Regions from separate parts of the Desulfosporosinus sp. Tol-M2 genome, predicted to be linked through region 3. Evidence: riboswitches for the same ligand, from Rfam matches in the RefSeq annotation. Region 3 holds a riboswitch; each other region holds the start of a gene.
The links. A riboswitch is a leader RNA that binds a small molecule or an ion and turns the genes downstream of it on or off. The one in region 3 is predicted to bind cobalamin.
Positions count from the first base shown of each region.

Region 1: another riboswitch for cobalamin. It lies ahead of AC6I5A_RS02600 (bifunctional cobalt-precorrin-7 (C(5))-methyltransferase/cobalt-precorrin-6B (C(15))-methyltransferase); the one in region 3 lies ahead of AC6I5A_RS14080 (ribonucleoside triphosphate reductase).
Region 2: another riboswitch for cobalamin. It lies ahead of cobT (nicotinate-nucleotide--dimethylbenzimidazole phosphoribosyltransferase); the one in region 3 lies ahead of AC6I5A_RS14080 (ribonucleoside triphosphate reductase).

Region 1 covers NZ_JCAIJG010000039.1:55,432-68,199, forward strand. The annotation lists gene AC6I5A_RS02575 (DUF1540 domain-containing protein) at 421-609, opposite strand; gene AC6I5A_RS02580 (CBS domain-containing protein) at 688-1,110, opposite strand; gene cbiD (cobalt-precorrin-5B (C(1))-methyltransferase CbiD) at 1,355-2,494, shown strand; gene ablB (putative beta-lysine N-acetyltransferase) at 2,442-3,308, opposite strand; gene kamA (lysine 2,3-aminomutase) at 3,301-4,584, opposite strand; cobalamin riboswitch at 4,813-4,992, shown strand; gene AC6I5A_RS02600 (bifunctional cobalt-precorrin-7 (C(5))-methyltransferase/cobalt-precorrin-6B (C(15))-methyltransferase) at 5,312-6,529, shown strand; gene cobI (precorrin-2 C(20)-methyltransferase) at 6,526-7,263, shown strand; gene cobM (precorrin-4 C(11)-methyltransferase) at 7,244-8,032, shown strand; gene AC6I5A_RS02615 (cobalamin biosynthesis protein) at 8,155-9,237, shown strand; gene cobJ (precorrin-3B C(17)-methyltransferase) at 9,234-9,923, shown strand; gene cobK (precorrin-6A reductase) at 9,920-10,678, shown strand; gene AC6I5A_RS02630 (sirohydrochlorin chelatase) at 10,675-11,046, shown strand; gene AC6I5A_RS02635 (precorrin-8X methylmutase) at 11,043-11,675, shown strand; gene AC6I5A_RS02640 (cobyric acid synthase) at 11,859-12,768, shown strand, end outside.
Region 2 covers NZ_JCAIJG010000061.1:75-6,912, forward strand. The annotation lists partial or broken gene AC6I5A_RS04210 (ribonucleotide reductase barrel domain-containing protein) at 1-1,132, opposite strand, end outside; gene nrdR (transcriptional regulator NrdR) at 1,198-1,683, opposite strand; partial or broken gene AC6I5A_RS04220 (asparagine synthetase B family protein) at 1,979-2,704, shown strand; cobalamin riboswitch at 2,736-2,911, shown strand; gene cobT (nicotinate-nucleotide--dimethylbenzimidazole phosphoribosyltransferase) at 3,021-4,100, shown strand; gene cobU (bifunctional adenosylcobinamide kinase/adenosylcobinamide-phosphate guanylyltransferase) at 4,153-4,743, shown strand; gene cobS (adenosylcobinamide-GDP ribazoletransferase) at 4,749-5,492, shown strand; gene AC6I5A_RS04240 (HD domain-containing protein) at 5,739-6,236, shown strand; gene AC6I5A_RS04245 (TVP38/TMEM64 family protein) at 6,495-6,838, shown strand, end outside.
Region 3 covers NZ_JCAIJG010000195.1:562-13,329, reverse strand. The annotation lists gene cbiQ (cobalt ECF transporter T component CbiQ) at 1-298, shown strand, start outside; gene AC6I5A_RS14095 (energy-coupling factor ABC transporter ATP-binding protein) at 302-1,153, shown strand; gene AC6I5A_RS14090 (precorrin-6A/cobalt-precorrin-6A reductase) at 1,312-2,037, shown strand; gene AC6I5A_RS14085 (undecaprenyl-diphosphate phosphatase) at 2,222-3,028, shown strand; cobalamin riboswitch at 3,121-3,305, shown strand; gene AC6I5A_RS14080 (ribonucleoside triphosphate reductase) at 3,432-5,519, shown strand; gene AC6I5A_RS14075 (anaerobic ribonucleoside-triphosphate reductase activating protein) at 5,516-6,208, shown strand; gene AC6I5A_RS14070 (coproporphyrinogen III oxidase family protein) at 6,229-7,512, shown strand; partial or broken gene metE (5-methyltetrahydropteroyltriglutamate--homocysteine S-methyltransferase) at 7,654-9,928, shown strand; gene metF (methylenetetrahydrofolate reductase [NAD(P)H]) at 9,915-10,778, shown strand; gene AC6I5A_RS14055 (LysR family transcriptional regulator) at 10,959-11,870, opposite strand; partial or broken gene AC6I5A_RS14050 (Uma2 family endonuclease) at 11,968-12,111, opposite strand; gene AC6I5A_RS14045 (helix-turn-helix transcriptional regulator) at 12,381-12,605, shown strand; gene AC6I5A_RS14040 (methylated-DNA--[protein]-cysteine S-methyltransferase) at 12,720-12,768, shown strand, end outside.

The sequences.
Region 1 (12,768 bases), on a different contig from region 3:
ACCTTAACATCTCCTTATGCTTTCCGGACATTAATCCTGGAATAAATGCTCTGCGTACGGTCACTTTTCTCAAGTCAACGCTTCTTAACTAATTCACTCACTTTCCAGGGAAGTGGCGCTGCATATTTATTCCTTTATACTTCTAGGTCAACAGAGCGAATACCTTCTTATCTTAGCACCCAAGCGGAGAAAACAAAGAGATCGGAGAAAGGAATCGGAAAAGCTTAACCTATTCCTTCAGATAATCAAGATTTTGCAAATGAAGAGGGGGTGCAACAAACTTAAATATTCGTTACACCCCCTTAAATTCCCGGTTTGGGTAAAAGTTATTGTTACACATATGGGATCTGGTAATTGTTCAGTTACCAATTTCCAGTTGACTGTAACCCAAAAGCTTAGTGGTATAAGGATAACCTGTCCTTAATAATTCAAGACGTTTAAAGAGAGATAGGTCGCACAGTCTGTCATTTCAGAGCTACTGGAGTTACGAGATTGAACTTCGATCTTGTCAGCATGACAATGATCGCCTGAACCATAAAAATGACATGTGTTAACATAACATTTGATCCCACCGTTAGGTTGCGGCATTTTTTTTACTTGATTTGACATTTGGATTCCTCCTTCAAGTTAATTCAACATTTAATATTCCTGGATTGTTTGGTTTTTATGAATAACTTTCAACTTAAATTAATGGTAAGTCCCTTGCGATATACTACTAAGTGCATCGCCTGCTTCATCAATGTGAATTTTTTCAATGGCCAGATCACCCAGGGCTACAATTCCCACTAATTTACTCTTATCTAAGACCGGTAACCTCCTAATTTGATACTTCGACATCAAATTCGCCGCCTCATGTACATCCTGATCAGCGGACACGCAAATAGTATCTGTACTCATAATATCCCCGGCGGATATATTATTGGGATTTCCTCCTGCTGCAACAACTTTCAGAACAATATCCCTGTCTGTAATAATGCCAATCAAGCTATTATCTTGACAAATCGGAATAGAACCTACATCATCTTTCTTCATCAACTGTGCAACTTCAACAACTGAGGTTTCAGGAGTAACCCAATCGACTGAACTTGTCATAACATCTCGAACCTTCATACTTCAGCCCCTCCTAATGATTTTTTCCATAGCTAGTATTAACATTTTGACTAAAAAGCATACAAGATATTCTTGCAGGCTTTTCTAATACTAGTCAGAAAGTATAAACTGACCGGTAACAGTTAGTTTATACTTTCTGGAAGCATAAGTGGTTTGCACAGGTACCCTACATAACTTATACTTTCATTATATACCGAGCTAAATATCTAATACTAAATGATAAATTTGATGTGGGAGAGAAACTATGGCACGAGATAAAGATCGACATACATGGCGTGAAGGATACAGCACAGGAAGTTGTGCAGCCGGTGCTGCCAAAGCAGCCTGTCTGCTCCTCCAAGGGGACGGTTTACCCGAGCGAGTAGAGATTCCCCTGCCGAATTCCGCACGTTTAATAATGCCCATCCACGGGGGTAAAACCGGATATCCTGAAGCCAGGGCATGTATTGTGAAAGACGGCGGGGATGATACGGATATTACGCATGGGCTTGAGATCCATGCAACCGCGCGCTATATTTCTCCTCTGGGAGAGGTTTACATCCGAGGAGGTCATGGGGTTGGGACCATCACTAAAAAAGGCTTAGCCATTGAGGTTGGGGAGAGCGCTATTAACCCTGTGCCACGGAGAATGATCCGTGAAGCGGTTCGGGAGGTCTTTCCAAAAGAAGAACTGGAAATTATTATTGAGGTCCCTGTCGGGGAAGCCGTTGCTATGGGCACCCTTAATCCCAGGCTGGGGATTGTCGGAGGAATTTCTATTCTTGGAACAAGTGGAATAGTCCGGCCGATGTCCGAGGAGGCGTTTAAAACTTCTATTCTACCGGAATTGGACCAGGCAGTGGCTTATGGACATAAAACCATCGTGCTCACTCCAGGACACTATGGATATAGAGTCGCGAGAGAGCGTTTTAAGATCCCAGCTGAAGCTATAATCCAAATGGGTAACTATATAGGCTTTCTATTGGAAGAAGCGGTCTACAGGAGGATTGAACAGGTTATTTTATTGGGTCACATAGGAAAGCTTATTAAAGTATCGGGCGGAATTTTCCAGACCCATAATCGTGTCGCAGATGCTCGAATGGAAATATTACTGGCGCATGCCGCACTAGCAGGGATTAATAAAGATACTTTGAAATATCTGGCGGAGTTTCCAACGACTGAAGGGGCCGCTTCAGAGCTCTTGCGCCTTGGGGAGCAAAAGTTGCTTCATCATTTAGCACACTTGGCGAGTGTTAGAGCTCAGGCGTTCACTTATGGACAGCTAAGCGTTGGAACGGTCATGACGTTATTGAACGGACAACCGGTTGGGTGGGATACGAGAGCTCGAAAAATTATGGAAGAACAAGTCTGGGTGTGGTCAGTTGGACCGAAGAGTTCGAGCTAACCCAGATATTCATGTCCTCAAAGGAACCTGCGATATGGCAATTGTTAATCAGGCACCCTTGATAGCTATACCCAAGTTTGTGAAACACTCTGTTCATTCCGTAGGACTGGGCGCGTGCCAAAGTATATATGATGAATGAGCCATTATTTACTTCCTGCTCTAATAACCAGAGTAAACTTTCGGATAATGAAAGTCCCCGATAATCTTCTAAAGTTGCACAATCCGTCATTTCGCAACGGTTAAGAATTGGATCAGGGTAAGCTGCCGCCACACTAACCAGCTGATTTTTTGATAATGCCCCGGCAAAAATAATCCCATCCTGTATTAGGGAGCGGATATATTGAGGATTTTCTACCGGGGAGGGATAACTTATAAAAACCCGTGTTAATATTTGGGATATTCGTTGGGCGTAGGATTCATTTAAGAGTTTTAATTCTATTCCAGGAGGCAAATGTTCTGAGCGTTTAAGCGGTACCGTTCTTACGTTATGGATAATATTTATCTCTGCTTGCAACTTATGAGAATGACCTCTTGACTCACTAACATAATAGGCTAAGCTAACAGCGAATTCCTCATAGTTACCACGGAAGAGGCTGCCTTCGATACGAAAGCCGTATTGCATAAATTCAGAAATATCGGCAGGTAATGCCCAGAGCCATATTTTTTCCAGCTTCCTTGTTAAGGCTAAATGAATAAGATGCGGCCCGAATAATGAAGGCTTGGTTCCTTGTGCGTAGCCGTTGACAACCAGCCGTTTATTCCTCTCATCAGTAATGGGGTTAAAGAAACTCACAGGGCTCGTCGTGTTAAGCATTTGCTTCACCTCTGCGACGACTGGATATTATTTTTCTTCTCTCCAGGCGGATATTTTCTTGAGGTGTCAGACTAATCAGCTTACCTTTCAGCAATTTAGCAAGACCAATCTGGCGAGTTTTAGAGCTGAAACAGTTCTTTGTGCATGTTTTACAACTGCTTGTTTTATCTTCAGGTTCTTGATATACACTAATGACTCCTTCATAATTGCGCAGTATGACTCTGTCATTGGATTGCGAGATTAAATAGTTGGGCTGCAGAGGGATTTTACCACCACCTCCCGGTGCATCGACAACGAAGGTTGGAACAGCGAAACCGGAGGTATGTCCCCTGAGCATTTCAATTATTTCTAAACCTGTGCTGACAGATGTCCGGAAATGCTCAATGCCGGTGGATAAATCGCATTGGTACAAGTAGTATGGTCTTACCCTGCATTTTACGAGCTCATGAACCAGTTTTTTCATAGTGACAGGACAATCATTAATTCCTTTAAGCAAAACTGTTTGGTTACCAAGCGGAATACCGGCATTAACCAGTTTAGCCAGGGCATTAAGGGCTTCAACGGTAAGCTCTTGAGGATGATTGAAGTGTGTGTTAATCCAAAGTGGGTGGTATTTTTGCAAAACCTCGATGAGGTGATCTGTTATGCGCATAGGGAGAACAACCGGGGTTCTTGTCCCGATCCGTATAATCTCGACGTTTGGAATAGAACGAAGATTGGACAGGATATACTCCAAACGGTCATCGGAAAGGGTAAATGGATCTCCTCCGGATATCAGTACATCACGTATCTGAGGGTTGGACCGGATATATTCCAAGGCGAGCTTAAATCGATTGAGCGGCAAAGCTTGGTCGTTTTGTCCCGCCATTCGTCTTCTGGTGCAATGTCTGCAGTACATTGAGCATTGATCCGTCACCAGCAGCAGAACTCGGTCAGGATAGCGGTGCGTCAGGCCAGGTACCGGCGAATCGATTTCTTCATGCAGCGGGTCGTCTAAATCGCATGAGGATTTGCTCAATTCGTGGATCGAAGGAATTGCTTGTTTTCTGATCGGGCACTCCGGATCCTGGGGATCCATCATGGAAAAATAGTAAGGCGTAATGGCCATGCGGAAATTTTTCAGACAACGTTTAATTTGTTCAGCTTCCTCAGAGGGAAGAGACATAAATTCAAGTAATCCTTCCTGGGTTGTGATTCGGTTGGACATTTGCCAATGCCAATCATTCCATTGCTCATCACTTATATGAAGCCATAATTTTCGTTGTTGTGCATTCATTAGTTCAACCTCCCCGTTAGACTAACAACCTGTATATATATAATAAGTTGTCATATAGCAAATGTCAACCCTTAGATATGTAAACTTTATCCATCAATATTTTTCTAAGGTAATAACCCACGAGAAATTCATGCTGGTTCACTTAAGTTTTTCCTAACTTCTTTCTATCAGAAAGAACTTGGTATATAATAATAAACGAATGTTCGTCGAATACACCACTCGTGAATTTAATAGCGTTATGCTTAAGGTTCCTCTGCGCTAGAGGATTAAAAAGGGGAAGTCGGCGAAAGTCCGACGCGGTCCCGCCACTGTAAACAAGGAGTTCTCATTTATCCCGCGAGTTATTACCATGATGGGTAGAGAATGATGATATGAAGCCAGAAAACCTGCCTTGAGAAATATCACAGACCTACGGGCGATAGGTGATGTGTGTTTTTTTAAGGTAAACATACGAGCCGCTCCGGTTCGTATTTTTATTTACCCATCCATTAGTGAACTCGTTCAACTAAAGTTGAACATCGAGTCTTCGGTGACGAAAGCCTCCAGTGGAGGGTTTTGCCGAAGCCGCACGTCCCAAAAGGAATTCTTAGCGGCGAAGTCGGAGTCTACCCCCACCGAAGCAGAATAAGGTGTACCTCTCCCTCTTGTAGAAGTGGGAGTCTTACGATTGGATAAACGTTTGGTTTCTACGAGACTTAAATAAAATCCAGGGAAGAAGGTTTATTATATGTTACAAGTGATCGGCGTCGGACCTGGGCGGCCGGAATGGTTGCCGCCGGCAATCACTGAACTTGTTAAGCACTGCGATGTATTAGTTGGAGGTTCAAGGGCACTGAAACTCTTTCCGGATTTTTCAGGACGCCGGTATGACCTATCAGTTGATCTAGACGGCAGTATTGAAGTGATTAGAAACGCACTTCCGGAAGGGAGAGTCGTCGGGGTTTTAGTCTCCGGCGACCCTGGGTTTTTCAGTTTATTACCCAGACTGAAGAAAGAATTTCCGGAGGAGAGAATCGACGTCTATCCTGGGATCAGTTCTCTGCAATTCGCTTTTGCCAGAGCGGGGCTTCCTTGGCAGGAGGCAACCTTTGCCAGCGTTCACGGTCGAGAGTTGACCGTACTGCCTCAGATGATAACTAGTCCTACAGCGGTTCTAACCGGTGGGGAAAATACTCCCCAGAAAATCGCACAGCACTATCTGGAGCGCGGTTATAATCCACAGATCCTGATCGGGAATGCTCTTGCTTATCCCGAGGAATTTTGGGCGTCAATGGATGCAGAGCAGTTGGCTCAGGAAAAGACGTTGTTAAAGAATGCTATTGTTATTCTCTACCCGGATAAGCAGCAACCCACTCAGCAAGGCAATGGATGCCGGATAGGGATTTCAGACGAAGAGTTCCTACGGGGAAATGTTCCCCTGACCAAGGCGGAAATTCGTGTGCAAGTACTCGCCAAAGCCCAAATATTAAAATACGATCGTGTCGTGGATATTGGAGCCGGTACCGGAAGTATTAGTATAGAAGCCGCCGGTCTCGCTTCTGAGGGCGTAGTATATGCGATTGAACATAATCCAGAGGCTCAAGCTCTTATTTTGGCCAATCAGCGTAAGTTTGGCGTATCAAATCTGTATCTGATTCCCGGAACTGCGCCGGATGTCTTCGGGGAGCTTCCCCCAGTCGGTGTCTGTATTATTGGTGGGAGTAATGGGCGTTTAGCAGAAATCTTAGAAACTGTTCCTCTTGTTGCAGGTGGAAGAATCGTAATCACAGCGGTGACGATCGAAACAGTGGCTCAAGGATTGAATCTGCTGACAGACCTTAACTATCAGGATATCGATATCGTTTCAATTCAAGCAATCCGTTGGAAAGCGGTACAAACACTGCATATGGCCCAGGCTTTGAACCCAATTTTTATATTATCAGCACGAAAAGGGGAAGCTTTATGAATACAACATGGGGAAAATTCTTTGGAGTTGGGGTCGGTCCCGGTGATCCTCGTCTCTTAACATTGCAGGCTGTTGATGTTTTGAAATCAGTCGATCTGGTTGCTATTCCCAAATCCAAGCTTGACCGGGAAAGTGTGGCCTGGGATATAGCTAAAATATATTGTCCAGCCAATGTCCGCCTAGTCAAACTCGAAATGCCCATGACTGCGGATCAGCAGGTTTTAGTAAAGGCCTGGCAAGATGGGGCGCAAACTCTCCTGGCCGAACTGAAACAGGGCAAATCCGTCGCCTTTATCACGCTGGGGGATCCTTCGCTTTATAGTACTTACAGTTACCTGCTTAACATTCTTCAAGAAGAACTGCCTCAGGAGTGTATTGCAACAGTGCCGGGCATTACAGCTATGTCTGCAGCGGCAGCCAGGATTAACTTGCCTCTTGCCACAGGGGATGAGCCCCTCCTAATCTTGCCAAGTACCGAAGACGTAGGGGAGTTTCTCAATTTCCCCAATTTAGTCTTTATGAAAGTCTCCCGAAGGCTGCCTGAGATTTTGACGCTGCTCGAAGGGCTCAAGAGAAAAGCAGTCTTGTTAACTCGCCTCGGACAAGCTAGCGAGAGAATCTGCTGGCAACCAAAACCTCAGGATTTCACATCCGACAAAATTGATTATCTCAGTTTGTTACTTGTCAAACAAGATTTGTTGGGGAGGGAAAACAGTGAGCCGGAGAAAAACTAACGGCCAAGTAATTTTCGTTGGTGCCGGTCCGGGTGATCCGGAACTAATAACGGTCAAAGGTGCACGTGCGCTGGAGAGGGCGGACCGGGTGATTTACGCCGGCTCTTTAGTCAACCCGGAGTTGCTCGGACTTTGCCACCCGGGAACACCTGTTCATGACAGTGCTTACCTAACGCTCGAGGAAGTAGTAGATTTGATGGATGAGGGGACAAGGCGAGGGGAAACTATTGTTCGTCTCCATACGGGTGATCCCAGTATGTTCGGGGCAATTAAGGAACAATTCGACTACTTAGACAAGCAATATATTCCGTATTCCGTCATTCCTGGAGTCAGTTCGGTGTTTGCGGCCGCTGCGGCGGTTAAACGTGAATTTACTCTGCCGGATATCAGCCAAACGTTGATTCTCACCCGCTTGGCGGGAAGGACCCCTGTACCGGAGCGTGAAGCACTAGCCAACTTGGCGAAACACCAAGCCAGTATGGCAATTTTCTTAAGTGTTCAGGATATGCACTCAGTTGTCGAAGCCTTGCTGGAAGGTGGTTACCCTGCCTCTACCCCGATAGCCGTAATTTCTAAAGCGAGTTGGCCAGATGAAGAGGTTCTGCAGGGAACATTGGAAACCATCGTAGAAAAAGTTAAAACGGTGGGAATCCGCAAACAGGCCCAAATCCTGGTAGGCGATTTTTTAGATCCCGCTAATGGGTATGCTCGTTCAAAGCTCTATAACCCGACTTTTACACACAACTATCGGCAAGGTACTGAAACGTGAATAAAAACGATAAGGCAAACCCAAACGCAAACACAAACCCGAACGCAATCGCAGCCCCAAACGCAAATACAAACCCAAACACAAAAACGAATATTGCACTTGTATCGTTAACTGACCGAGGGATGGCCACAGTCCGGCGTATTGGAGAGAAACTTCCGGGCACAGTCGTTCAGGAACTCTATATTCACGAGAAAACACTCGGTTCAAACAAGGATCACGGAGAAGGGGAAGGGCACCCTCGACCGCAATTGCATCTGTTTCGGCGTTTGGGGGATATCGTCCCGGGACTATGGCAGGAGTATGCTGTTCTCATTTTCGTCATGGCTACAGGAATTGTGGTACGCCAAATCGCTTCCCTTATCGAAGGCAAAGATCGGGATCCGGCGGTGCTTGTCTTAGATGAGGAGGGGAAGTTCATTATCCCTTTACTTTCCGGACATTTGGGTGGCGCAAATACTTGGGCAAATCATCTTGCCTGTCAGATTGGGGCTCAAGCGGTTATTACGACAGCGACCGATGTTCGGGGCTTAGTTGCGCCCGATGAGTATGCCCGCAGGTATGGTTGGAAAGTTGAACCTCTTGACCATTTACCAACTGTCAATAGCTTGCTTTTAGAACAAGGTTATCTCAAAATATGGAGCATTTACCCCTTGAAACCGGAAGAGGCTTGGATTAACGATGAGCATTATCAGTTCTTGTCAGACCAAGAGAAAGAAGCAGCCAATGTGATAATTAGTCCTTTTCCGGGCCGAACTATTAGGGATGATCTCATCTATTTAGTTCCACCCACCTTGAGTGTTGGGGTTGGATGCCGGCGGGGAATTTCCACTGAGGCTGTTTTAGAGGGAATCACGTTGGCAATTGAACAGATCGGGGCATCCCTTAAGGCAGTTTCAGGGATCTATAGTATTGATCTTAAAAATGATGAAGTTGGTCTGATCGATGCGGCTAAGTACCTGCGGGTCCCGTTTCAAATCTTTCCAGCAGTCGAACTCCAAGCAGTCATTGAAAAAGAACAGTTAAGCCGGTCAAAATTTGCAAACGAGAAGATAGGAGTGGATGGTGTATGCGAAGCAGCGAGTTTGCTGGGAACTCAAAAGGGACGCCTGATTCTGCCGAAGTTCAAGGGTCGGGGGGTCACAGTAGCAATCAGCGTGGAAAACTCTTTGTCGTGGGCATCGGGCCCGGAGACCCTGACCATATGACCACACGGGTTCAGTCGGTCTTAAATGAAGCTGAATTCATCGTTGGCTATAAAACTTACATCGACCTTATCCGACCGTTAATAAATCATCAACAAATTGTAGCTTCCGGGATGCGTCAAGAAATTGACCGTTGCCGAGAGGCAATACGTTTGGCCGCTGAGGGACACAGTGTAGCCGTTATCAGCAGTGGAGATGCCGGGGTTTACGGTATGGCCGGTATTCTAATCGAGTGTCTTGATCAAGAAGGTCTGCTGACCCTTCCGCTGGAGGTCCTTCCAGGAGTTACGGCAGCCAGTGCGGCAGCTTCCATGTTAGGTGCACCTCTGATGCACGATTTTGCTGTGATCAGCTTAAGTGATCTCTTAACTCCTTGGGAAGTCATTGAGAAACGGGTGCGCTTGGCAGCTGAAGGGGATTTTATCCTGGCTATTTATAACCCGAAAAGTAAAGGACGTCCGAAACACATTGAGACGATGCGCGAGATCCTGCTTCGCTACCGTAGTCCCGATACTCCGGTTGGCCTGGTCCGGGAGGCCTTACGGGGCGAGGAGTCTAGGGCGCAAATTACCACCTTGGTTGATTTCACAAGGCATCCCATAGATATGCGGACTACCGTAATTATCGGGAACTCTCAAACTCGAATTCTGGGAACCTATATGGTTACCCCTCGCGGGTACATGCTATGAAGCTTTTAGTCTTGGCCGGCACAGAGGATGGTCGAGAACTAGCGGATGCTTTGAGGAGACGTGGTCATGATATTTTAGTTTCGACTCTGACTACTTATGGTGCGGATTTGGCTCGAGAACAAGGTCTCCGAGTGCGTTCCGGCGCAATGGATGCTCAGACTCTCAAAGACCTTGTAGCAGGCGGAGAGTTTGCGGCAATTGTGGATGCGACCCACCCCTACGCGGCACGGGTGAAAGAAATGGTCAAAACAGTCTGCGCAGAACTATCAATGCCCTATCTGCGTTGGCAGCGTTCTTCGCTGGAACTGAAAGCTCATCCCCTAATTCATTGGGCGGAAGACATTTCCTGTGCGGCCCTTATTGCTGCAGAGCTAGGGCAGCGTATTCTGCTCACCACCGGAAGCAAGGCGTTATCTGAGTGGGTTTCTCAGCCCTCTTTGCAGGATAAAAGACTCTATATTCGCGTCCTGCCAACAGCAGGGGTGTTGGCGCGCTGCGAAATCTTGGGGTTCAAACCGAATCAAATCATTGCAGCTCAAGGCCCTTTCTCCCAAGAGTGGGACGAAGCGATGTTCAAACAATTGAGGATCGAGGTCGTGGTAACCAAAGAGAGTGGCCAAGTGGGAGGAACCCTGGAAAAAGTTCAGGCTTGCCTCAGCTTAAATATCCCTTTGGTTATCCTGAAACGACCGGTTACTGATGGTCAGGATAGTTCACTGGCGGAGTTTATTAACCATTTGGAGGAATTTCTATGAAAGCTACAGAGATCATTCTTTTGGGACACGGTAGTCGACGTGCCGAAGCAAATCAAGGACTTATAGTTGTCGCCGAAAAAGTGAGTCTATTGATGGGACAGACGGTAACACCTGCTTATATGGCTCATGATCACCCTAGCCTTCCGGAAGCAGTAGAAGCTAAAATAAAGAATGGGGCGTTAAAGATAGTCATCATGCCGCTCTTTCTTTTTCGGGGAATTCATGTTTCCGTGGATATTCATGAAGAATTACGTGAAATTCGTGCACACCATCCGAATGTTGAAATTGTATTTACTAAAGAGTTGGGAGCGGATGACGGCATCGCTAATCTGGCTGCCCTGCGAATCAAGGAGGCCGTGAACGGATGACCGGTTTTGTCTTGGATCCGGGACAAATCGAGGCAGAAAGTATGCGCCTGATTCGGGCTGGATTAACACGCCCCTGGTCGGGGGATGAATTTTCGGTAGTGGAACGCTTAATTCATACCAGTGGAGATCTATCTCTGGAACAGGTCATAGCAATTCATCCGCAAGCGATTGCTTGTGGGCTCAAGGCTTTGAAGGAGAGGGCGATCATCATTACAGATGTTGAGATGGTTCGCGCAGGCATTGCCAAAGAAAAACTTAAATCTTTGGGTGGAACGGTTCAAAGCTTTCTTAATGCCCCCGGAGTTGCCGAACAAGCAAAAGTATGGGGAATCACGCGCTCAATGACAGCTATTCGAATGCATCCGGAGAGTTTGTACGGCTCAATCGTAGCGATTGGTAATGCGCCAACTGCGCTGCTCGAAGTTTTACGTTTAGCCGAGAATCCAGAAACCTGTCCGGCCTTGATTATTGGTATGCCGGTCGGTTTTGTGGGAGCTAAAGAGGCTAAGGATTTATTGTGGGCACGTCAATCTCTTCCGTCGATTACGATACTAGGAACGCGAGGGGGAAGTCCTCTGGCCGCAACGGTTGTCAATGCGTTAATTTATACCGCTCTAAGGCAACTTTGATGCAAGGCACGAGGGTGCGAGGTGCGAGGCACGAAGCATGAAGTACGAGGCACGAAGCATGAAGCACGTGGCTACAGGTACGAGGTTTGTAGTTCGAATATCGAATATCGAATATCGAATATCGAACCTCGCATACAGGGGGTGATCTATTTGTCTTCTAATAACAAGGTAGCTGCAAGACTTATGCTCCAGGGGACCTCTTCCAGTGTTGGCAAAAGCGTACTGTCTGCGGCGTTTTGCAGGATATTTTATCAAGAAGGATATCTGGTTAGTCCTTTTAAAGCGCAGAATATGGCCCTCAACTCTTTTGTAACTGCAACAGGCGGAGAGATGGGGAGAGCACAGGTGGTTCAGGCTCAAGCTGCTGGAATTGAGCCTGAAGTACGCATGAACCCAGTTTTATTAAAACCAAGCGGCTCAACAGGTTCCCAAGTAGTCATTATGGGACGGTCTCAAGGTAATGTTACAGCCTTGCGTTATCACGGGGAATATCAACGGATGACTTGGCCGTTTGTAAAAGATGCTCTTCATGGACTGCTCGACGAATTTGAAATCGTTATTATTGAAGGAGCAGGGAGTCCCGCAGAAGTTAATCTAAAATCGAACGACATTGTCAATATGCGAGTGGCCTTGGAGGCCAATTCTCCGGTGTTGCTGGTGGCCGACATTGACCGCGGTGGGGCTTTGGCTTCTGTTGTGGGGACCTTGGAATTAGTAGAGACTAAGGAACGGGAAATGGTCAAAGGAATTATCTTTAATAAGTTTCGGGGCGAACTGGCGCTTCTGCAACCTGCGTTAGACTTTATTGAAGAAAGAACAGGTATCCCGGTGCTTGGAGTCGTTCCCTATTTTAAAATACGCCTTCCGGATGAAGATTCCGTAGCCCTAAATGAGGCAATGGAGAAACCCTCCGTAGCCTCAGCCGAACAGTTGGACATCGCAGTAATTCGTTTCCCGTATATTTCTAACTTTACAGACTTTGATGCGCTGCAGGATGAAGTGGATGTCTCTGTGCGCTATGTCACTGAGCTTACCAATCTAGGAAAACCAGATCTAATTATTCTTCCTGGCAGCAAAAATACCCTGGGCGATT
Region 2 (6,838 bases), on a different contig from region 3:
GGTCCCCCGCTTTCAGCTCACCGGCCGGTTTCCAGCTTTCGGTAATATGTTCGCGGGTCACCTTCTCCGCAACACGGACGAGATGATCCGCGGTTAATTTCAGCTCATAACCCCGCTCTGTCTTGACTGCTAAAATGGACTGCGTCCCGGTGGAAAAGAAACCTTCCGGGCTTGTCCGATGATATTCCCCGTTTAAAACCAGTTCAAGTTCCTGGCCTAACACAGTTTTTACTTGGGCCGGGCCTTGGCTTGTCAGAATCCAAGTATCTCCCGTAATACAAGGATTCGTTGCTTCAATCTCTCCCTGCAGAGGAGTAGGATTCCCTTCATTTAAACGGTCAAGAAAGACGATGCCCGGTTCTCCGTTCTTCCAGGCATGCTCTACGATTTTATGAAAAATCTCCGGTGCAGATAATTTCCCTACGGAGACGCCCGTATGAGGGTCTATGAGATCATAGGAACGTCCTTCACGGACAGCCAGCATAAAGTCTTCCGTGATCCCGACAGAAATGTTAAAGTTCGTAATCTCTTTATTTTCTTCTTTACAATGAATAAACTCCACAATATCCGGATGGTCCACCCGCAGAATTCCCATATTCGCGCCGCGCCGGGTTCCGCCTTGCTTAACCGCTTCCGTGGCGGAATTAAAAACCCGCAGAAAGGAAACCGGACCGGAGGCTACGCCGCCGGTTGAGCGAACCATGCTATTTTTCGGGCGCAAACGCGAAAAGCTAAAACCGGTCCCCCCACCGGATTTATGAATAATCGCGGCATTTTTGATGGCATCAAAAATTTCCTCCATGCTATCTTCAACCGGCAAAACAAAACAAGCGCTCAATTGTCCGAGATCCCGTCCGGCGTTCATCAAGGTCGGCGAATTGGGCATGAATTCAAGTTTCGCCATCATCGTATAAAATTCTTGAGCCAAGGCCTCGGTTTCTTTTTGGCTTTTGCCGTATTTATCCTCTTCAATTCCTGCAATCACACAGGCTACCCGATAAATCATATCTTCCGCAGTTTCAACCACTTGTCCGTCTGCTTGTTTTAAATATCGTTTTGCCAATACTACCTGCGCATTAGGCGTAAGCTTAGCGTTCAGCCAGGTTTTTGGCGCTTGTCCTTCGAAAATCAACGCGAATCCCCAACTTTCCATCATTACTTTCCATAATTACTTTCCATCATAACGTTCCATCATAACTATTCAATTTTGTCCTTCTTCTGTATAGTTCCCCGTTTGGCAATCAGCTCTTGCAACTCCTCCATAAAACGTTGTATATCCTGAAACTGTCGATAGACGGAAGCAAAACGTATGTAGGCAACTTCATCCAATCCAAACAGCTGTTCCAGCACAGCTTCCCCCACCTGAGCACTCGACACCTCACGCTCCGAACTGTTGCGCAGGATTATTTCTATTGCGTAAGCTGCCTCCTCAATTTGTTCCATGGTAATTGGCCTTTTTTCACAAGCCCTTAACATGCCGGACATCATTTTAGAGCGGGAAAATTCTTCGCGCCGTCCTTCTTTCTTAACCACAATGAGCGGAGAATCCTCAAATTTTTCGAAGGTGGTAAACCGACGCAAACAACGTTCACATTCCCTGCGTCTGCGGACTGCCGTGCCCTCTTCCACCTGACGTGAATCATTAACTTTAGTATCCTCGTTGCCGCAGAATGGACAATGCACAGCTTCACCCCCAACATATAGTATGTTTTTTATTTAACCACACTATATGTTGTGTGTCAAACTCATTTATAATCTATATTATCGTCTATATAACGCTTTTTTTCTCTCCCAGGACATATTTTTATCCAGTATCTCTTTCTTCCTTGTCTTTAGAAATACTATGTTGTCTTCATTTCGGCAAAAGGGCTGAATAACCCAGCCTCGTATCCGCGAACACCTCTCCTCAACCGGGCATAGAGTATTACTACCAAGGGTAATTGATAATACTTATCATTTCATACAAGGAGGGCTCTTTATGTGTGGTATTGTAGGTGTTGTGGATTGGAAACGTAATCTCACCCTCCAAAAAGATATCCTGGTTGGTATGACTCAAGCCCTTACACCCCGGGGACCGGATGCGGAAGGGTACTGGCTTTCCCCTCGTGCTGCTTTCGGCCACCGCAGACTTGTTGGCGTTGACCCCCAAGGAGGCCGTCAGCCGATGATTCGCCAACAAGGTGAAAATACTTTTGTCATGATCTATACTGGTGTACTTTATAACAAACCGGAAATCCGTCAAGAGCTGCTGAGTCGTAACTACCGTTTTGAAGGACATTCTGATACGGAAGCCTTACTTCTCTCCTACTTAGAATGGGGGCCTTCTTGCGTTGAGCGTTTGAACGGTATATTTGCCTTTGGCATCTGGGACAGTAGAGAACAGCAGTTATTTGTGGCGCGTGATCGCCTAGGGGTTAAGCCTCTCTTTTACAGCGAACAAACAAGTTCACTTGTTTTTTCTTCAGAACTTAAAGCCCTGCTTAAACACCCGGATATATCCCCCAATATCGGACAGGAAGGATCGGCTGAAGTCTTCTTTGTTGGCCCGGCACATACTCCCGGAGCAGGTGTTCACAAAGGAATTTCTGAGCTAGAACCCGGGCATGTTCTATTATATTCTGCGAATGGTTTGTACATTCGCAGGTACTGGGCCTTACCTGATAATGTCCATACCGATGGATCTCTTGATTTCAGGACATGTACTTGAGATAAGAAAATGATTGTGTTAAGCTGAAGAAAAATAAAGTCATTTAGGTGCCCTTTGGGAGAATAGGGAAGTTCGGTTGGAAACCGACGCGGACCCACCACTGTATTCGATGAGCTTTCGTAAAACCACTGGCCTTGGCTGGGAAGGTTACGAGTTTAGCAATGATTCGAGAGCCAGGAGACCTGCCTAAATGTTTACGTCTTCCCATAACTTGGGGAGCGGCGGTGATGACGGAAAAGTCCCGACCACAGGTTTATTTGTGGCTGGGCTTTACTTTTTCTACTAATTATAACAAAATAGAGGGGATCAAACCATGCAAAACTTATCCGCAGCTCAACTAAACGCACAACTTCAAACACTCATAGCAAGCATTACGGATCTTGACGAGGAGAGCATTGGGCAGATCGAAAAGCGCCTGGACTCACTCACCAAACCGCAGGGCAGCCTTGGACGGTTGGAATATTTGGCAAAGCAACTTGGCGGCATCCAACGAACCTCCAATCCTAAAATTCTGAAGAAATCCGTCCTCTTAATGGCCGGTGATCATGGAGTCGTCGCCGAAGGAGTCAGTGCGTTTCCCCAAGAAGTTACTTCCCAAATGATTTACAATATCCTGGGTGGCGGCGCTGCCATCAATGTTTTAGCTCGTCAGGCCAATGCGGAGGTTTTTTGTACTGATGTCGGAGTTGCCTTCCCCTTAGAAGGGGACATAATCCACAAACGTGTTGCCAACGGAACCCGGAATATGACCAAAGGCCCCGCTATGACCCGTCAACAAGCTCTGCAAGCTCTGCTGGTGGGCGCGGAAATTGCCGATGAAAAAATCCGTGCAGGCTATAATCTCTTAGCCACTGGAGACCTTGGAATCGGGAATACGACCCCCAGCACAGCTATCATTGCCCTCTTGACAAATTCCACCATTGAATCAGTCGTTGATCGAGGAACCGGGCTCGATGACGCCGGATTAAGCAAGAAACGGCATGCTATTAAAAAAGCAATTGAAATTAATCAGCCCGATCCACAGGACGCCCTCGACGTTCTAACTAAAGTAGGAGGCTTAGAAATCGCGGCGATAGCCGGTTCGATCCTGCAAGCTGCTGCCAGCCGTGTCCCTATCGTGATCGACGGTCTCATCTCGGCTGCCGGAGCACTCATAGCCGCGAAACTTGCCCCAAAAAGCACCGCCTTTATGATTCCCTCCCACAACTCAGTAGAAATTGGTCACTGTAAAGCCTTAACTGATCTGGGACTGGAGCCGGTACTTAACTTAAATATGAGACTTGGAGAAGGAACTGGAGCCGCCTTAACCTTTCATCTTATTGAAGCTGCCCTTCATATTCTCGAGGAAATGTCCACCTTCGCCGATGCCGGAGTCAGCGAACGGTCAATCTAACTTCCATATTCTTCATTAACAAATCCTAAAACACTGAAGCGGGTGAATGCTATTGTCTCAATTTACTCTCATCACAGGCGGCGCCCGGAGTGGCAAAAGCCGCTTTGCCGAACTTCTTGCCGCTCATGCAAAACGTCCCGTCATTTACATTGCTACCGCTCAAATAGGGGACGCAGAAATGGCCCTGCGCATCAAAAAGCACCGGCAACAACGTCCGTCCACTTGGCGGCTCATTGAAGAACCCCGGAACATTCGCGCTGCCTTGATTCAACTTAAAGACGAAGACGCGGTTATTCTTCTCGATTGTGTCACGCTCTGGCTAAGCAATCTTCTCTTAGCAGATAACCCACCGAAAGACCAGGATTCATTCAACAACGAACTTGAACCTCGAATCCTGGACACTGTAAAGGACGTCGCCCAACTAACCCGGGAGATTAAACCGCAAGTCATCTTTGTCTCCAACGAAGTAGGTCAAGGAATTGTTCCTGAGTACCCTTTGGCCCGGGCTTACCGGGATTTAGCCGGAAGGAGCAATCAAATTCTGGCTCAGAGTGCGGATCAGGTTTATTTGGTCGTGGCGGGTTTTCCCATGGAGATTAAACACCCCGGCGAGAAGCTGCTTGCTTCCCTGCTCAAGGAGTGATTAATTTGCGCGGCTTTCTCATTGCCCTTACCTTTCTGACCCGGCTCCCTTTACCTGCACCCAAAGTAGAAGTCACCTCGGAGGAATTTTCACTAAGTTATCGCTATTACCCCTTGGTCGGACTTATCATAGGACTACTCCTTTGGCTTCTGGCGAAAGCGTTGACTCTTTATTTCCCCGCCTTGGTTCTAGGTGCTCTCTTGTTGGTTGCTGAGTTAATGCTTACAGGGGGGCTCCATCTTGATGGGTTCATGGATAGTATGGATGGATTACTATCCGCCCGGAGTCCGGAACGTATTCTGGAGATCATGATGGACAGCCGAATTGGAGCTCATGCCTGCATGGCCCTCTTCGGCTTATTACTCCTCAAATTCGCCTTACTTGCCAGCCTGACTCCCCCTCAATTTTCCATCCTCCTTGTTATGCCCATGCTCTCACGCTGGGTATTTCAGATTGGGGTGGTCGGGTTTCCTTATGCCCGCCCCCAAGGACTGGGAAAAGGTATTCATGACACTACCCGCTGGATTCCTTTTCTTATCAATGGATGCTTAGTTTTGGGAGCCTCCTTTTTTCTCTCCGGATTTGCCGGACTTATCGCCTTTGGAGTATGTGTCATCACTGTGACCTTGCTTGCCTCCAGAATTTCCTCTCTCTTAGGGGGATTAACCGGAGACTTGTACGGAGCGTTTATCGAGCTTTCGGAAGTTGGGTGTTTACTGGCCGCTCTTCCCTTTCTCGGCAAAGCCTGACAAGACCCTCTCCATCCAACCAAAATATGAAGTTTATGACTATACTCAAGTAACGGATTCACCAAATGATAGTGTTAAGTAAACTAAAATTCCTAAGATGGAAAAAATGACCAGTTTCTATTAATTTACAACGCTCAACTTCTAAAGTATACTTAAAAAGTAACTATTTATAAGTCTAAAACTTCAAGCAAAAAAATTACCTCTGATAAAGGAAACGACACCCACTTAGCCAGGAAGGTGATATGATTGAGTTTAGCGGAACATGTTGATAACATTTTAAACCACGATGAATACAAGCAGTTGGCTTCATATACTCATCACAGGCCTTTTACAACCCTGGAGCACTCCCTCCGGGTCGCTCAAATTGCCTATAACTGGTCAATACGACTGGAAAGTACCCTTAAGTTAGATACTTTTGCAATCACCCGGGGCGCCCTCCTTCATGACTTTTTCTTATATGATTGGCATCACCTTAGACCCGAAGGAGCAAGATGGCATGGTTTTCGCCATCCTCGTATTGCCTGCGAGAATGCGGAACGTTGTTTTATCCTAAGCGAAAAGGAAAAGGATATTATTTTAAGCCATATGTGGCCACTCACCGTTCGCAGGCCCCGGAGCCGGGAAGCTTTTCTCGTTATGGTCGCTGATAAAGCGGCATCGATCCAGGAATTCAGATTTAAATTCAAACGCAACCTCCCATCCTCTGAGCGGTACACCACACTCCGTCTGGTAAAACATATGTGAATAAAAAACTCCCTTTCTGCTCTGATTAGTGACCGAAATAGTATGACATGCCTTGTTTTCTGGCATGTCATTTCTTATTGTCAGCCATGTGATAAAAACCCTTTGTAAGTTTCCGCCGTGCTAAAAAATTGAGAAAGCACTGAGAATCAGCGAAAACATATAGCTTTCGGCGCAGATCTGCACTAAACTAGAACAAGGGTCATTCTTTGAGGGATGACCCACGCATGGTGCAGTTTTTATTTTAAGGGAGGTTAACCGTTGACCAAGAAGTACTTCTCCTTAATGACGTTGCTAATTTCCCTCGCGATAGTGATTTTTCTTTATCCTAAGATGCAGCACCCTGCTGAATTACAGGCGTTCGTGACTCAGTGGGGATTATTAAGCATTTTTATTGACCTTGCTATAATAATGACTTTGGTTCTTTTTCCAGTGATGCCGTTTGTCTTAATGGCAGGGATTAACACCATTATTTACGGGTGGATCGGTGGTTTTATGCTTTCCCTTAGCGGGAGCTTGTTAGGCGCCTCTTTGGGTTTTTGGCTAGCACGTACGCTGGGACAAGAGTGGGCGCAGCCAAAGATGAAGAAGCTCGGAAAATGGGG
Region 3 (12,768 bases):
TATTTATCGCTTTATCTTTGTCTTTTTGGAAACAGCCTCCACGATTAGGCGTGCTCAGCTTTCACGTTCAGGCTACATCTCGATGAGAGCCTCTTTTCGTTCGTTGGGTCTGCTCTTTACAGCATTGTTAGGGAAAGTTTTTGTAAGATCCCAAGAACTATACAATGCCATGTCAGCGCGGGGTTACTCTGGGACGATTAAGGTACTGACCAAGGAACGTCCTGTCAGCTGCAGAAATTATCTGATTATCACGGGTTTGGAGATCCCTTTAATCTTATTGAATATACTTTGGAGGTAAAATATGTCGGAAATCATCCTTGAAGCCGTTGATTTAGAGTATTCTTATCCTGATGGCACAAAGGCATTGCACAATGTGAATTTGCAAGTTCATAAGGGGGATAAACTGGCCATTGTGGGATCGAACGGTGCTGGAAAATCCACGTTATTTATGCAATTTAACGGAATTTATCGTCCAAATTCAGGGTCAATAAATTACCAGGGACAAGAAATATCCTACAAAAACAAGGCGCTGATTGAATTGCGCAAAGAAGTGGGAATCGTCTTTCAAGATCCGGATAGTCAGCTTTTTTCCTCCAGTGTTTATCAGGATATCTCGTTTGGTCCTCTTAATCTGGGACTTTCAGAACAGGAAGTGAAAGCTAGAGTAAAACAAGCCTTGATCGATACGGAAACGACAGACCTCGAAGATAAACCAACTCATCTATTAAGTTATGGTCAAAAAAAACGAGTGTCCATCGCGGGTGTTCTGGCGATGAAGCCGGAAGTTATTATTTTTGATGAACCAACTGCTGGACTGGACCCTCGTCATTCCAGGGAATTCATGCAGCTTCTGGAGAAGTTGAGCAGTGCGGGTAAAACGATTATTCTAGCCACCCATGATGTCGATTTAGCCTATTCATGGTCAGACCGGCTTGCTATAATGTGCAGTGGAGAGATCATTGCTCATGGAGAACCCTGCGAGCTGTTTATGCACCCGAAAAATGTGAAACGTGCCGATTTAGCACTTCCCTGGCTGATAGAAATGCATGGCATATTGGTTCAAAAAGGATGGCTGCCTACGTCTAGCCCTATGCCGAAAACAAGGGAAGAGTTATATAGAAGCGTTCTGACAAAGAACGCGGCATCGGCTTAACTCAGATCAACATTCTCCCGACATTCACCATAGACATACGCATTTGTCATAAACAAAGTTGTCATTGATCACAACACTAATACAGTAAGATCGTAGTTTTTATTACACTCGTTTTATCTTTAGTTGAACGAGTTCACTACGGCTTTGGAGGAAAAAACATGATCATGCTTTTGGGCGAAACTGTGGCGGCACGTGAGATTAGTAAATGCCTCGACACTAGAGGGCTTAAATTCATACGGGTACAAACCTGGACAGCTTGGACCGGCACTGAGGCACCTTCATTAATCCTTGATGCCAGCCATCCTTCCAGCAGCGTGAAGTTGGCCCCTTTACGCCAATGGTGTGAGCAGCAGGGCGTTCCTTATTTAAGGCTCGAAAGACCGGAGACTGTCATTCCAGACAGCTTATTAATATATCCAGTTTGTACCTGGGAGGAAGTTTTGCTCAAATTAGAACAGCGAGTCGGTGCAGTACATAAAGATAAAGGACGATTAGTAACGATTTTCGTGACGACGGGTAGCCACCAACTGGAAAGCATCGTGCAAGCTGACTTTGCTCGTTATGCTCGTTTAGTTGTTAGGGTTCTTCCGGAAGGACGGTTAGTCCAAAAATGTCAGGATATGGGTATCTTACCGAAAGATATCGTAGCAATGCAGGGACAATTTTCTAAAGAAATTAACAAAGCGCTCTTTAAATTCTATGGAGCAGATATTCTATTGACCAGAGATAGTGGATCTGCCGGGGGTACAGATACAAAAATTTCGGCAGCCTTAGAATTAGGGATAGAGATAGTCCTTTTGAAAAGAACTAAGACGAATGATGGTTTGATGGTGAATAATGTCAAAGAATTACTGGATTGGGTTGAGACAAATAGCCCAAAATGATTTACTAGCTTGAGGAAATCTGAAGCAGATAATATTAATGTTGGTTAAATAATGCTCCTGATTGCATATGCAACATTTGCGTCAGTGTTGTATTTATGTTGTAATTAGTATTTAATTAAGGAGCCGAGTAAAGTAGTAAGGAGAAGGTTTTGAACAGAAATACTGGTTGAAACGAGATGATGCTATGAACGATTTTCTCAGTGCTTTGATTTTAGGAATTGTCGAGGGAATTACCGAATTTCTTCCTATTTCCTCTACGGGACACCTAATTATAGTGAACCAGTTTGTAGGGTTCACTGAACAATTTGCGAATATGTTTGACGTGGTAATACAACTAGGCGCTATTCTTTCGGTGGTTGTCTACTTTTGGAAAAGACTTATTCCATTAGGCTTTAACAAATCATCAGACAATCAAGGTATATTTGACCTGTGGAAAAAGACTCTCGTTGGGGTGATCCCTGCACTTGGAATAGGATTTCTAGTAGGAAAATACATAGAAGAACTTTTATTTAATACGACAGTTGTAGCAATTGCCCTAATCGTAGGGGGGCTGATTCTATTGTACATTGAAAACAAGAGACCCTCAGTTCGAATTAGCTCAATACAACATCTGAGTTACAAAACTGCTTTCCTCATCGGTCTTATTCAGTGTTTAGCAATGATACCTGGTACCTCGCGCTCGGCAGCGACCATAATTGGGGCAATGTTATTAGGCGCAACAAGAGTTGTTGCCGCTGAATTCTCCTTCTTTTTGGCAATTCCTACTATGTTTGCCGCTTCGGCTTACTCATTCTTCAAAAATAGCATGTTCTTGACGGCGCACGAGTTAATTGTTGTTGCTTGTGGATTTTTCGTTTCATTTATTGTGGCCTGGATGGTAATTGCAGGATTCATGAATTATATCAGCAAAAGGGATTTTAAACCGTTTGCTTATTATAGAATTGTGCTTGGTATATTCGTGCTTATCTATTTTGGCTTCCTTCAGTCCTGATCCAGCCTTGCAAAAGAGCGCCTCGTATGTTGAAATTAATAACTAACTTCATGATTGACAGATTAGGCTAACATAGGATAGCATGGAGACAATCGAATAGCAGAAATAAAGGTGCGAGTACTTAGCGTACAGCTTAAAAGGGAAGCAGGTTGAAGTCCTGCACGGTCCCGCCACTGTAACGGGGAGATGTTTCATGACAGGCCACTGGTGCATACTGGGAAGGCGTGAAGCATTAATGAACCCAAGTCAGAAGACCTGCCTTTATCCATGAACCGGTTACTCTACGAGCGATAGGGGGGGTTCTTAAGTTCCTTTAATTATATGTATTCAGGGATATACATAGCCTCTTGGCGCTCAGCGTCAAGGGGCTTTTCAATTGAAATAATTGGAGGTTGATTAACTGATGCTCACCGGAATTATGAAAAGGGATGGCCGAATTGAGGCTTTTAAGCAAGAGAAGATCGTGCAGGCTATTTTTAAGGCAGCCAAAGCTTGCGGCGGAGCGGACTATGAGCGGGCTGAGGAAATAGGCGGACAGGTAGCCGATATCTTAAACACTAATTTCAGGGACAAGCTGCCGGATGTAGAATCAATCCAGGATCTCGTGGAGAAAGCGCTGATTGAAAACGGACATGCCAAAACAGCGAAGGCTTTTATACTTTATCGGCAAAAAAGGAAAAGCACCCGGGAGATGGAAGCGCTGGTCGGCGCGACCATTGGCATGTTTTCCGACTATCTGGGCGATAAGGATTGGCAAATTTGTGAAAATGCCAACACCCAGAAGAGTATTAACGGTTTAAACAATTATATCCGCGAAGCCTTTACCAAAAAGTATTGGCTTTATGAAATCTATCCGCAGGAGGTGCGGGAGGCGCATGAAAACGGCGATTGCCATATTCATGACTTGGGCTTTTTTGGACCCTATTGCGCGGGTTGGGATTTACGACAGCTCCTGCTGGATGGCTTCGGAGGAGTACCCGGCAAGGTGGAGAGCGGTCCGGCCAAACACTTGCGTTCTTTCCTGGGGCAAATCGTAAATTCTACCTTTACTACTCAAGGAGAAACTGCCGGGGCACAGGCTTGGTCAAGCTTTGATACTTTTTGCGCGCCTTTTATCCGGCATGACCAAATGACCTTTTCTCAAGTCAAACAGTGTTTGCAGGAATTTGTTTTTAATATCAATGTTCCCACCCGCGTTGGCTTTCAGTGCCCCTTTTCCAATCTGACGTTGGACATCAGGGTGCCTGCTACGCTGAAAGATGAGCAGGTGATCATTAGCGGAACCTATACCGAGGCCAAATACGGAGATTTTCAGAACGAGTTGGATCTGTTCAACTTGGCCTTCTGTGAAGTTATGCTGGAAGGAGATGCCAAGGGAAGAGTATTTACGTTCCCGATTCCCACCCTGAATATTACCAAAGACTTTGCTTGGGAGAGCCCGGTAGCGGATGCCTTTATGAGAATTACTTGCAAGTATGGAATTCCTTATTTCGCTAATTATAACAACTCAGATCTGTCCCCCGAAGATGCCGTATCTATGTGCTGTCGGTTAAGGCTGGATACCGGTGAACTTCGCAAAAGAGGCGGGGGTTTGTTCGGAAGCAATCCGCTCACGGGCTCAATTGGGGTAGTTACGATTAACTTGCCCAGATTAGGCTATTTAGCCAAGACCAAACAGGAATTTTTGCAAGGCCTGAAAAAAATGGCTGAAATCGGGCGCACTGCCTTGGAGATTAAGCGGAAAATTATTGAGCAGCAGTCAGAAAAGGGACTGTATCCCTATTCATGTTCGTATTTGAGACCGGCCAAGGAACGGACTGGGGAGTATTGGCACAATCATTTCAGTACGCTCGGCATTGTCGGCATGCATGAAGCGTTGCTGAATTTCATGGGCCAAGGGATTGAAACTGCGGAAGGTCAGGAGTTTTCCGTGGAGGTTATGCACTATTTACGGGCGCTCTTGGTAAAATTTCAACGGGAGACCGGAAACGTCTACAATTTGGAAGCGACGCCGGCGGAGGGAACAGCCTATCGTCTGGCGATGTTGGATACGAAAAGGTATGACTCCATTATTACCGCCGGCGCGCAAGTACCTTATTATTCCAACTCCACCCAACTTCCGGTAGGGTATACTGATGACCTTTTTGAGGTTTTGGAGCTGCAGGATGAATTGCAGTCTCTTTACACCGGGGGAACGGTGCAGCACCTGTATCTGGGTGAAGCGGTGGAAGATCTGCAGGTTTGCAAGCGGCTGATTCAAAAAATCTTCGCCAAATATAAAATTCCCTACATCTCCATTACGCCGACCTTCAGTATCTGCGACGCCCACGGCTATATCCGCGGAGAACATTTCAGCTGTCCCGAATGTGGCGCCGAGGCTGAAGTATGGTCCAGAGTGACAGGCTACCTGAGACCGGTCCAGAACTATAATCTGGGGAAGAAAGAAGAGTATAAACAGAGGAAAAAATTCATCATGCCGGAAGTGGGATGATGAATATAGCAGGATTAATAAAAACTTCCTTTGTTGATTATCCGGGTAAGATCGCGTCGGTGGTTTTTACCCAGGGCTGCAATTTGCGCTGCGGTTATTGTCACAATCATAGTCTTATCGAAAAAAATGATGCTTCAACCGGTATCCAGCCGGAGGAAGTTTTCAAATTCCTTGCGAAAAGAAACGAAATGATTGATGCAGTGGTGATCAGCGGCGGAGAACCGACTTTGCAAAAGAATCTTCACGTATTTATTGAAGAATTGAAAGCCAGGAGTTTGCTCGTCAAGCTGGATACAAACGGAACAAATCCGGATATTTTGAGAACGTTACTCGAAGATGAGCTGCTGGATTTTATCGCCATGGATATAAAGGCCCCGTTCAGCAAATATGCCGGAATTACAGGGACAAGCCGGTTGGAGTTAGTGTCAATTCGGGAAAGTGTGGAAGTCATTAAAAATAGCGGACTGGCTTATGAGTTCAGGACGACGCTATGCCCCGAACTCGAAGCAGCTGATTTGTCAAGCATAATAATAGATTTTGGAGTTGCTTCCAATTATGTGCTGCAGCGCTGCAGAAGCACGGATTTTAATAAAACAACCAGGAACAAGCAGGATTTGCAGAGCTTACTGCAATGGTCTAAAGAAAACTGGTCCTTCTTAGCTTTTCGAGGGTTTGAAGGGTTAAATTAAGAATTAAGGAGTGGCCGGAGATGTTGACTGAAAGATTCGTTGCCTTTGCAGTCAGGAAAAAACTTGATAGATATCTGCGTTTTGATCCCCATGCGTCTAGTGAGCTTCCTTTAATTATGAATAATAAGAAACCCCTGATGATGTATGTGCATATTCCTTTTTGCGAGGAGCTTTGCCCCTATTGTTCTTTTCATCGGGTAACATTCCGCGAAGATCTGGCCAGAGCTTATTTCTCCGCACTGAAAAAAGAGATTTTCATGTACAAGGAACGGGGTTATAATTTTGAAGCTCTTTATATTGGAGGCGGGACACCGACGGTTTTAATGGCTGAGCTGGTAGAGATTATCGAGTTGATTAAGAGCTGTTTTGATGTTCAAGAAATCTCTGTCGAGACTAATCCTGATCATTTGGACATGAGCCGTATACGGGCCCTGCGGGATATTGGCGTAGGCCGTTTATCTGTGGGTGTGCAATCCTTTAACGATGAAATATTGAAAGCAACTGACCGCTATTATAAATATGGAAGCGGCAGTGAAGTAATGGAGAAAATTGCTGAGCTGCAAGGCTATTTTCCGACCTTTAATGTGGATATGATCTTTAATTTTCCCGTCCAGACTGCAGAAACGCTAAAGCGCGACCTTGAAATCATTCGCGCTTTAAAAGTTGATCAGGTGACCTATTATCCCCTTATGGTAGCAACTTCAACCCGGAAAAATGTCGAAAAAAAATTAGGGCGCGTTGACGACGAGCGGGGAAGGCCTTTTTATGAGCTTATTACCGAAGCGCTTAGTGAAGACTACCAGCCAAGTACGGCCTGGTGCTTTAATCGCAAAAATCCTACCTGGCTTCAAACGGCAAAATTTAACGATACAGGTATAATTGATGAATATGTGATCAATTATGATCAATATGCAGGGATAGGCAGTGGCGCTTTAGGATACCTTGAGGGCAGCATTTACGCCAATACCTTTAATATTCCTGAATATATTCAACGAGTTGAGAGGGGCGAGTTCCCGATCATTGCGCGGCGCGACTTAAGCCTGCGGGAGAGATTGTTATATGATTTTCTGATGCGGTTTTTTGGCCTTTCCCTTGATTTGGAACAGATGAGCAAAAAACATGGTGTTAACGCCGCTGCGTACCTTTTACCGGAGATTTTGTTCTTTACGATGGTTGGCGGCATCAAGCAAAGTGAGGAAAAAACCCTGCTTAAGACCAAGGATCAATACTATTGGGTAATTATGATGAGGGAATTTTTCACCGCAGTCAATAACTTCCGTGACTACTGTCGTTCCATGACTTAACTTCGTATTGCTTTATCCGCAGGATCTGCAGCGATTGTCCCATAGAAAAAAACTATGCAATCAAATAGAAAACGAGTGTTACCCTACGGTGTTACTTTTGTACTACACTTAATACATTACAAATCGAAAGGGTGAACACTTATGAAAACAGCAATTATCGGATATCCTCGCGTAGGAAGTCTAAGAGAATTAAAATTTGCTGCTGAGAGATATTTCAGAAAAGAAATTACAGCGGAAGAATTGCAGAAAACAGCAAAAGCCCTCCGTAAATCATATTGGAGCATTCAGCGTGAAAACGGAAATGACTTCATTCCGTCAAACGACTTTTCTTTTTACGACAACATGCTTGACACAGCATGCCTGCTGAATGTCGTTCCCGAAAGATATAAGGCTCTGAACCTCTCTCTGCTCGATACCTATTTTGCGGCGGCAAAGGGCTATCAAAGCGAAAAAGGCGATGTAAAAGCACTTGCTATGAAAAAGTGGTTCAATACGAACTATCACTATATTGTTCCCGAAATCGATGACTGTACCGAAATATCTCTTGTAGGTTCAAAGCCATTTGACGAGTTTAACGAAGCACGTAAGTTTGGGATCAGCACAAAGCCTGTTATTCCTGGCGCACTAACATTTTTAAAGCTTGTGCGATTTACGGGTAAAAAGAATATTTCCGACTTCACAGATACGGTAATTAAGGCTTATCGCGAAATCCTCACGAAATTCGATCAGCTTGGCGCAGAGTGGGTACCAGTTCGACGAGCCTTATCTTGTAAGAGATTTGACCGCTGATGATACCGTACTTTTCACCAGGCTTTACAGACAAATCCTTTCTGCAAAGGGAAATGTCAGTGTACTTTTACAGACCTATTTTGGCGACATTCGTGACTGCTATATTGAAGTGACAAGCCTTGCTTTTGACGGGGTAGGCCTTGATTTTGTCGAGGGGAAGCAGTCGCTTGCACTTGTAAAGGCAAACGGTTTTCCGAGTGATAAAATTCTGTTTGCAGGCGTTGTAAACGGTAAAAATATCTGGCGTAACAGCTATGCAAAGACGCTTGATATTATTGGTGAATTGCAAAAACACTGCGACAATATAGTGTTGAATACATCCTGTTCATTGCTCCATGTTCCGTATACGCTGAAAAACGAAACAAAGCTGGCGGATGAATACAAAAAGTATTTCGTATTTGCAGAGGAAAAGCTGGCGGAGCTTGCGGAACTGAAAAATATTTTATCTGCAGATAAACCAATGGAAACTGATGTATATGTCCGCAACGCAGCACTTTTCAATGAAAGTAGAAATTGCTCCAATTCTGATATTCAAGCAAAGGTATCCGCACTTCTGGATAAGGATTTCATAAGACTTCCGGTATTTGCAGAGCGTGAAAAAATCCAAAGTAAAGAATTCAACTTGCCACTTTTTCCGACAACTACAATCGGCTCGTTCCCACAGACTGCCGAAGTAAAAGCAAACCGTTCCTCTTTCAAAAGCGGGAAAATTACAGAAGCGCAGTACACTGATTTCAACAAGCAGAAAATCGCGGAATGCGTTGCCTTACAGGAAAAAATTGGGCTTGATGTGCTTGCTCACGGTGAATTTGAACGAAACGATATGGTTGAGTATTTCGGTGAATGTCTTGACGGTTATATCTTTACGGAAAAAGCGTGGGTGCAGTCCTATGGCACACGCTGTGTCAAGCCGCCTGTTGTTTGGGGTGACATTTCCCGTGCCAAGCCTATGACTGTTGCCTATTCTGTCTATGCGCAGAGCATTATCAAGAAGCCGATGAAAGGTATGCTCACTGGACCCGTTACCATTCTTAACTGGTCGTTTCCCCGAGAAGATATTTCATTGAAGGAATGTGCATATCAGATTGGTCTGGCAATCCGCGAAGAAGTCCTCGACCTTGAAGCAAACGGTATTAAGATTATTCAGGTTGACGAAGCCGCTTTCCGGGAAAAGCTCCCTTTGCGTAAATCAGATTGGAGAAGTGATTATCTTGACTGGGCAATTCCTGCGTTCAGGATGGTTCACAGCGGCGTCAAGGCGGAAACGCAAATTCATACGCATATGTGTTACAGTGAATTTAACGATATTATCCGGGATATTGACAATATGGACGCTGATGTGATTACCTTTGAGGCGTCACGTTCAGACCTTACTATTTTGACCGCTCTGGAAGAAAACAATTTCAGAACACATGTCGGCCCTGGCGTTTATGATATTCATTCGTCGAGAATCCCAGGCGTAGAGGAGATCAAGGCGGCGCTAAACAAAATGCTTGAAAAAATCCCGGCGGAAAAGCTATGGGTTAACCCCGACTGCGGATTGAAAACGAGAGGAAATGCCGAAACTGTGCCGAGCCTTGAACATCTGGTGCAGGCGGCAAAGGAAATCAGAAATGAAAACTGCTGAACTTTTTAAAATTAAACAAGTGCTGTCGTTCGAGATATTCCCACCCAAACGGACTGCCTCAATCGATACGATGTACAGTACTCTTGACGAACTGAAAGATCTTCACCCCGATTTTATCAGTGTGACCTATGGTGCAGGAGGAAGTGCAAACAACAACGCAACTCTTGAAATCGCCTCTGCAATCAAAAACAGTTACGGCATGGAAAGCGTTGCCCATCTGCCGGGTATCAATCTTTCACAAGAGGATGTGTTGTTTCTGCTCAATGGTTTGAAACGGAACGGTATTGAGAACATTCTTGCGCTCAGGGGAGATATCAATCCCGACATCAAGCCTTGCGGTGATTTCAAATACGCAAGTGAGCTGGTTTCGTTTATCAAGGAACATGGGAATTTCAATATTATCAGCGCGTGCTATCCGGAAGGACATCCTGAGAGCAACAGCATGATTAACGATATTCGAAACCTCAAACACAAGGTCGACGCAGGAACAGACCAGCTTATCACACAGCTTTTTCTCGACAACAGCTATTATTATGCTTTTCAGGAAAGAGCAGCCATTGCAGGTATAGATGTTCCGATTGAAGCAGGAATAATGCCGGTTGTCAACAAAAAGCAGATTGAGCGTATGGTAACGCTTTGCGGAGTAAATCTTCCTAAAAAGTTTGTGAGAATGATGGAGCGTTACGAGGATAACCCGATTGCTATGCGTGACGCAGGAATTGCTTATGCGGTTGACCAAATAGTTGATCTCTTTGCCCAGGGCGTTGATGGAATTCACCTCTACACGATGAACAATCCGTATATTGCGCAGAAAATCTACGAAGCGGTTTATCGACTGCTTGCGGCATAAAATTAAGGGACTGTAACCAAACTCGTTTTCCAGTTTGTTACAGCCCCATTTCCCCATTTAATTTGGGAATTTATCATATTTATAGAGATTACTCCCCACTTTAAGGTGTATAATTGCTCTTTTTGGGATAGTACACCATAACTTGAAATAATCTTAAGTTTCAGCACAGCCTCTTTTCTGCTAATATCCATATTCGGTAATCAGCCGTTTCAATTCGTCGATATAGCTTACGGCAAAGGCACTAAGCTGTGTTTTCTCGTTCATAATCCAGCCAACATTCATCTTTTCGTCTGTTATAAGCGGTACGGAAACAATATTATCCCCGTTAAGATTGCTGTTCAAAACACCTGTGCAGATTGTATAACCGTTCAGTCCGATCAGCAGATTAAACAGCGTTGCACGGTCGCTTACATGAATGATTTTCTTGTGCGGAACGGTACTGAGGATTTCCTCTGAAAAATAGAACGAGTTGTATTCTCCCTGTTCAAAAGCAAGACAGGGGTAGTTTTCTAAATCCGCAAGCGAAATGCTCTTTTGCTTTGCAAGAGGGTGTGTGGAACAAATAAAAACATGAGGGTCCGCCGTAAACAGCGGCGAAAAAACGAGGTGACTTTCCTTGAGAAATTTTGTAATTACCTTTTCGTTAAAATCATTGAGATATAGAATTCCGATTTCGCTGTGAAAATCCTTAACATCCTCAATGATTTCATATGTTCTCGTTTCACGCAGCGTAAATTCATACTCGTCCGAATCAAGAGAAGAAATAAGGTTTACAAAAGCATTTACGGCAAATGCGTAATGCTGTGTTGAAACGGAGCAAAGCTGTTTTGACGGCTTTTTACCGAGATAGTGTCTTTCAAGCAAATCGGCCTGTTCGACAACTTGTCTTGCATAGGAAAGAAATTCCGTTCCGTCTGAGGAAAGCGTTATGCCCTTTGCAGTACGCCTGAAAATCTCTATGCCAAGCTCGGTCTCAAGCTCCTTTACAGCGCTTGATAGGCTGGGCTGTGAAATATATAGCTGTTTTGCTGCTTCGGTTATTGAACCGCATTTTACAACTGTTATTATATATTTGAGCTGCTGTAGGGTCATGCTCAATCCTCCTCTAATAAGCATCATGCCTGTTTAATGAATGCCTTTGTGAACCTTGTCCGTCAGACAGATGTTGACAAATATGAATTTACACTGCTAGGCCGACTAATATTTCTGGGTGAATAGGGGATGGTGTAGCTTGCATATAAGCTATACCGTCAATAATCTCCCATCTTTCATCTTCCGACCAAGTGAGATAGTCGGCATAGGAGTATTTACCTTCTTCCTGTGGGAATGGTATGAAATCATTCCTCTCATTATGAATATAGTAATAATCTGTGCGCCGGATGGTAAACGCTGAATAGATTATCGGGGATCATGCTTTCGTTACTCTCATATTATACCAAATATTTGCTTTAATTTCATCTTTGACTTAACATATCCGAAGGCATGTCCATATAGTATAAGTGGATATAATAACCAATAGATGGTTTGATTAATTACATCAGAGAAAGATCACAGAATTGATCCTTGATAACCAACGATAGAAAAGATGGAGGAAATTAGAGTTTGAATGAGAGAAGGCAAGTGATCTATGCAGGTCATAAACTGAGAAAAGCCCGCCTTGAAGCGCTTATTGGCACTCAAAAGGAGTTAGCGGAGAAGACAGGAATTCCCGCTAATATCATCAGCGATTTAGAACGGGGTAAACGTCAGATGAGTCCAAACTGGGCTAAACGGATTGCTGAGGCAGTCGGGGGCAGCTGGACGGATTTCTTCGATTTAACCCAATGATAAACAGAAGGGAGAGGATATGCAATATCTATTAAAAGAGATGCAGGACGAGACACGGATACTTGTTTAAAGAACGATCAGAGTGCCCAAACCGTTACTTTCTGGACGGAAAGGATGACTATCAAAGACCTTGAGGTTGGGGTAACGGTTGCTTCGACTTTGA